Regions from separate parts of the Enterococcus saccharolyticus subsp. saccharolyticus genome, predicted to be linked through region 2. Evidence: predicted binding sites of a transcription regulator. Region 2 holds the regulator's gene; the other holds the start of a gene.
What was found. The regulator CtsR, encoded in region 2, represses protease genes until heat stress. The targets are predictions, from matches to a motif close to TTGGTCAAAAAAGGTCAAANA.
Positions count from the first base shown of each region.

Region 1: the regulator CtsR is predicted to act here: its motif matches at 1,658-1,678, upstream of clpP (ATP-dependent Clp endopeptidase proteolytic subunit ClpP).

Region 1 is NZ_CP118957.1:1,992,061-1,995,490, reverse strand. Features, by position in the region: gene PYW32_RS10265 (glycoside hydrolase family 73 protein) at 1-947, shown strand, start outside; gene clpP (ATP-dependent Clp endopeptidase proteolytic subunit ClpP) at 985-1,566, opposite strand; gene PYW32_RS10255 (hypothetical protein) at 1,747-2,265, shown strand; gene PYW32_RS10250 (glycerophosphodiester phosphodiesterase) at 2,361-3,095, shown strand; gene miaA (tRNA (adenosine(37)-N6)-dimethylallyltransferase MiaA) at 3,092-3,430, shown strand, end outside.
Region 2 is NZ_CP118957.1:98,765-102,194, reverse strand. Features, by position in the region: gene PYW32_RS00520 (ATP-dependent Clp protease ATP-binding subunit) at 1-961, opposite strand, end outside; gene PYW32_RS00515 (CtsR family transcriptional regulator) at 967-1,434, opposite strand; gene pknB (Stk1 family PASTA domain-containing Ser/Thr kinase) at 1,567-3,430, opposite strand, start outside.

The sequences.
Region 1 (3,430 bases), 730 kb from region 2:
AAGTGTATTTATCGTTATACGATACGGCAGATAATTGGGTCGGCTATGTTGAACAAAGTGCGACAGTTTCTAGTACGAAAGAAGCTTTCCAAAAAGATGCAGCCGTTGTCGCAGAACCGAAAGAAAAAACGGTAGCTACTGAGAAAACGGCAACAATAGAAACAAGCGAAACGAAAGAAGCGACCTCAACGAGTGAAACATCAGAAACAACAACTGAGAGCAGTGAGTCAACAACCTCATCAGAAAGTGACACAGCAACAACGGACAGTGTCACGCGTTTGCCAGCGGAAGATCAAGGCACGATGGATGAAGCAATTGATACGACACAAAAAAATACCAGTAAACATTTTATCAATGGCACAAGTGTCTTGCCAGCGTTGACATCACCAGTCAAGCAAGCAAATAATGTCACTACCAAAGATGAACCTCGCCGCGTGACAGCAAGTGCTACTGCGGACACTATTACATGGAAAGACAATGCCTCCTTTATTCAAGCGATTGCACCCGCAGCACAAAAATTAGCCGATGAATATGGCTTATATCCATCCGTGATGATTGCACAAGCCGCCTTGGAATCTGGTTTTGGTGCTAGTAAATTGTCAAAAGATGCCAATAATTTATTTGGGATTAAATATTCGAGTGGCGATGAAGGCAAGTTTGAGCGCTATGACATTCCTTCTGATGAATTTATTAATGGCGTGCGCGTTACCTTACCAGCTACATTTAGAAAATATGCGACCGTTTCGGATTCTTTATTAGATAATGCCAAATTATTGGCTAAAGGATTGAGTTGGAATACAACATTCTATCAAGGCGCATGGCGTAAAAATGCCGCGACCTATAAAGAAGCAACCCAATCACTAACTGGCAAATATGCCACTGACCCGCAATACCATACAAAATTAAACCAATTAATTGCTACTTGGGATTTAACGAAATACGATTAAAAAAAGAGCTGGATACAATGTCCAGCTCTTTTTAGTATTAACGATTTGTCATAACAGCGTCGATTAAACCATATTCTTTTGCTTCTTCAGCAGACATAAAGTTATCACGATCGGTGTCTTTTTCAATTACTTCGATTGGTTGTCCAGTACGTTCAGATAAAATTTTATTTAAACGTTCACGTGTTTTTAAGATGTGACGCGCCGCAATTTCGATTTCAGTGGCTTGTCCTTGTGCGCCACCTAATGGTTGGTGAATCATGATTTCAGCGTTTGGTAAGGCGAAACGTTTGCCTTTTGTACCAGCTGTTAATAAGAAACTTCCCATTGATGCAGCCATTCCCATGACGATAGTTTGAACGTCTGCTTTCACAAAATTCATTGTATCGTAAATCGCTAAACCAGCTGTTACGCTACCCCCAGGTGAATTGATATATAAGTAAATATCTTTTTCTGAGTCTTGCGCATCCAAGAATAGTAATTGAGAGATGATTGAGTTTGCAAGATCATCTGTCACTTGACCACTCAACATAATAATACGATCTTTTAATAAACGAGAGTAAATATCATACGCTCTTTCTCCACGAGATGATTGTTCAATAACTGTTGGGATTAAATTCATTTAAAAATCCTCCTTAATTCTGGCTATTTGATAAAATGTTGGTTATCCTTGCGACACCCTTAGACTTTTATCTATTGAATATTATACATACAAGGTCAATAAAGGTCAAATATAAAAACTTGAGTAAAATAATCAAAAATATGGTAAGATTCATCTAGATAAATTAAAGGAGGAACAAAAATGGATGTATTTTTCGTTGGGATGGCTGGAGTAATTGTAGGTGCCATTATTACAGCGATTGCCTTTAACTTGCAAAGCCGTTATGATGATCGTAAAGAAGAACGTCGTCGTCAATTAGAACATAAAGTCAAAGAAATTGAGATTTTGATTTTACTCAATAAAAAAATTATTGAAATTTTAGAAAAACGTATGGGAACAATGGACAGATATGTGAGTTTTGATGTTTTTGACGATTGTTATATTACGGTAGATGATTATATTTATTTGCAATCATTCGCAGCTCAAAATAGCTTTTATTTACCAAATTATTTCTTAGAAGAATTTTTCAAAAAAATTGCGACCCGCAAAGTAGTTTTATCACCTGAACAAGTCGTAGAAGTAGGCGGTTATACCTTTAAGGGTGGACGTGTGTTGATGGAAAATTTTTCGGATCAACTAAAAGAAATGGTTTACGAACGCAAAGTACAATTGCAAAAAATGACGGATAAACCAGTGACTTATTTTTCAAATACCTTGTAATTCAAACGAAGGGAAGACTTATTCAAAAGTCCTCTCTTCTTTTTTGCATCTCTCTTTATTCGTGTTACAATATGACTGATTGGAGTGAAGAAATCATGCAAATTTTTGCCCATCGTGGAAGCAGTGGCACACGACCTGAAAATACATTGCCAGCTTTTGCTGAAGCCGTACGTATCGGCGTGGATGGTATTGAACTAGATGTGCAATTAACCAAGGATCAACAAGTGATTGTCATGCACGATGAGACCGTCGATCGTACCACTGATGGAAAAGGTGCAATTATTGACAAAACATTAGCAGAAATCAAAAAATTAAATGCAGGTAGTTGGTTTGATGAACGCTATTCATCCACCAAAGTGCCGACATTAAAAGAAGTAGTTGATTTACTGGTTGCGCGCAATTATCGAGGGATTTTAGGCATTGAACTAAAAACAGATAAAGAAGCCTATCCGGGAATCGAAGAAAAAGTATCTGCACTAATGACTAGTCAACAATGGCCGTTCACCTATTGGTATAGTAGTTTTAATATGGACACATTGGAGCGAATATATGCGCTTGAACCGCAGACGCGAATTGATTTTATTATGGACAAAGCAGATGTCCCTCCATTAGTGTTTGAAAAAACCGAAATTCAAGGAATCCATCCGAATATCGAATGGGTATGGGCAAATGCAGAAGAAATCGCCGCTTTTGATTTAGCCATACGTCCTTGGACTGTAAATAAAAAAGAAGATGTGAAACGTTGCATCGATTGCCAAGTAACAGGAATTTTTACAGATTTTCCTGAAATGGCAATGGATATCAAGCGTAGTTATCGAGGGAAAAAATGAAAAAAGTTTTAGTAATTGTTGGGCCGACAGCTGTGGGGAAAACGGCTTTAAGCATTGAATTAGCAAAAAAATACAATGGGGAAATTATTAGTGGCGATTCCATGCAAGTCTATCGTGAATTAACGATTGGAACGGCTAAAGTAACCGAAGAAGAAACAGAGGGGATTCCGCATTATTTAATTGATATACGAGATAAGGAAGAAGCGTACTCGGTATCAGAGTTTCAACAAGAAGCACGTGCATGGATTGCGGACATTCACCAACGTGGAAAGTTGCCGATTATAGTTGGCGGTACGGGCTTATATATTCAAGCGTTGCTTTATGATTTTCAATTA
Region 2 (3,430 bases):
TCGTTTGTAATTCACCACGAGCTAAGGCTGGTTTTAAAATATTCGATGCATCAATCGCACCTTCTGCTCCACCCGCACCAATTAATGTATGCAACTCATCGATAAAGAGGATAATTTGACCGTCTTGATAAATTTCATCAATAATTTTTTTCATACGATCTTCAAATTCACCACGATATTTTGTTCCGGCCACTAAAGCTCCCATGTCTAACATCATCAGACGTTTTTGTTGCATATCTTTTGGTACTTCCCCGTTGACAATTTTTTGGGCTAAGCCTTCCGCAATCGCTGTCTTACCAACACCCGGTTCGCCAACTAAAACAGGATTATTTTTCGTACGACGGCTTAAAATTTGAATCAGACGTTTCACTTCTTTGCTACGTCCAACAACTGGATCTAAGCGTTGTTCACGGGCTAATTTGGTTAAGTCACGCGCTAATGAATCTAATGTTGGTGTTCCTTCTTGTTGCGGTTGTTGGCGTTGTTGTGGACGACGACGACTTGAATTGCTTTTTGATTGTACGCCCATTTTTTTCTTCAATAATTGACGCATTTTCGCTAAACTCATTCCTAAGTTCAACATGATACGTGAAGCTAAAATTTCTTCATCACGTAATAATCCTAATAGTAAGTGCTCAGTCCCAATTTGTTGGGCACCTAAACGTTTGGCTTCATCGCCAGCATAGGCAAAAATTTGTCTCGCACGTGGAGAATAAGGTAAAAAACCACCTGTTGGATAATCTTTCATTGAACCATAGCCGGTCAAATGCTCGATTTCTTCACGAATATCATTTTCATTTACTCGCATTTCACGTAGGGTTTTTCCTGCAATCCCATCTTGCTCGATAATCAATGCTAATAAAATATGTTCTGAACCTACAGACTGGTGTTTAAAGTATTTTGCTTCTTCTTGAGCAATGGCAAGCACCGCTTTTGCTCGTTGTGTAAATAGTTCATCCATCGCACTCACTCCTTATCTTCGTAGCTTAATCGTTCTAAAATTCCGTGCATAATTGACGCACGAATTGTATTTTCTTCTTCAGATTTACCTAAAATCGCTTTGCTAATTGTTGTTAACAATAAGTTACCTTCTCGTTTTGACAAAATACCTTCTTCGTATAACTTCTGAATAATTGAGACGGCATCTTTTTCAGAGATTGTTTGGTCAAACAATTGATTCACTTGCTCTAAAAAATGGTGATAGTTCGCAATTTGAATTTTTTCAATTCGAATATAGCCTCCACCACCACGCTTACTTTCAACTGCGTAACCACGTTGAATCGTAAAGCGAGTATTGATGACATAATTAATTTGCGAAGGTACACAGTTAAATAAATCTGCCATCTCTGCGCGACGAATTTCTATCATTTCACTTTCTTCAAGAATCTTCTTCAAATATGCTTCAATCAAATCAGAAGTATTTTGATGACCCATTTAAACGCGACCTCCCTTGACTAATATTGACCTTAATTATAGCGAATTTTCAGAAGTTTGAAAAGAAGAAGGACTTTAAAGAAAAAGATCAAGCAAAAGTTTAAACTTTTGCTTGATCTTTTTTTATTCGTCTTAAGAGGTAGACGTTTCTGTCATTGGTTCTGAGCTATCAGGAGTCGTAGTTTCACTTTCTTCTGGAGGAAAACTCGACGATTCAGTCTCTTCTTTTCCTTGAGAGATAATCAAACGAACCGTGCTCTCTTTTTCGACAGAGGTTCCTGAAGATGGACTCATAGAAATAACCAAACCTTTATCTACTGAATCACTGTATTCTTCACTCGTTTCAACTGAAAGACCTTGGCTTTTTAAGAGAGAAGTTGCGGCAGACTCTTTCATTCCTTCTACATTTGGTAAATCGACTTTTTCTGGTGGTTCAGGGCCTTTACTAATTTCTAACGTAATGGTGGTGTCTCCCGGAGAAATATCCGAACCAGCAGATGGTGATTGTTTCACGATTGTACCACTTTCATTACTGCTAAAGACCTCTGTAATATGCACAGAATTATTTCCTAGACCATTGGCATTTAATTCATCACGCGCATTGGATTCAGTGTAACCAATCAGATTGGGCATCTTCACTTTTTCGGGTCCTTTACTAATCGTTAAAGTAATTTCGGTATCTCCCGGTACAATGTCTGAATTCCCTTCTGGTGTTTGATGGATAACTAATCCCGCACTGACATCGCTAAATTCTTCCGCAATCACGACAGCGTTGTTCCCTAAACCATAATTCGTTAACTCGGCACGCGCATCACGTTCACTATACCCATAGAGATTAGGCATCATCACAGGTTCTGGGCCTTTGCTGACAGTCAATTCTACTTCGGTGTCTTTCGGAACGACTTCTTCTCCAGCTGATGGTGTTTGATCGATGACTTCCTCCACCGGCGTATCTTCATCAAAGACTTCTTCAATTTTAATTTTCTTTTCGTCAAAATCTAGTGACTTCAATTCAGCAAGAACTTTATCCTTCTCTTGACCGACATAGTCTTTCATTTCAACTTTTTTGCTCCCTGTACTAATGTACAACAAGACTTCTTTGGTGCGTTTAATCACTGCGCCTTCTTCTGGATCAGTTTTCACCACATGATTCTCAGGAACTTGATCGCTTGGAAATTCTTTGGTTTCAGTGGCGACTTCAACACCAGCATCATGTAACGTTTCACGGGCTGCTGCTTCGGTTAAACCAGCAACTTCGGGAATCGTCACTTGGTTTCTACCACCACCAAAGACTAAATAATACACCAATCCCGCAACCGCACAAAAAAGCAAGATGGGTAAAATTAACCATAATTTTCGTTTCTTCTTTTTCTTTTCGGGTTTCTGTGGTGCGGATTCTGTTGTTTCTTCTTTGGGCAATGGCATCTCTTTAAATGAATCTGGCATTGGCGTATCTTCTGAAATTGGGGTTAAAATTTTTGTTTCATCAATCATCGCATGTGGTTCCCAAAGTGGCTCATTTAAACGTTCTGGAGAAAGCGCGCTAGAAATATCTTGACGCATTTCATCTGCTTCTTTGTAACGATCACTTTGCTCTTTCGCAGTTGCTTTTAACACAATATTTTCAAGTGATTGCGGAACCTCTTTATCATAAATACGAATCGATGGAATATCATCCTGAAAATGTTTTAAAGCAATCGTCACGGCTGATTCTCCATCAAATGGCACGCGACCAGTCAACATTTCATATAAAATAATCCCAATCGCATAAATGTCAGATTGATTTGTTGCCATGCTTCCACGTGCTTGTTCGGGTGATAAATAATGAACCGATCCAAGCATTGTGTTTGTTTGGGTGATGGACGTCTCCGATAACGCAATCGCAATCCCAAAATCAGCAATTTTTACGACACCCTCTTCATTAATCAAAATGTTTTGTGGTTTTAAATCGCGATGAATAATGCGATGTTGGTGCGCTAAAGCGACAGCTGATAGA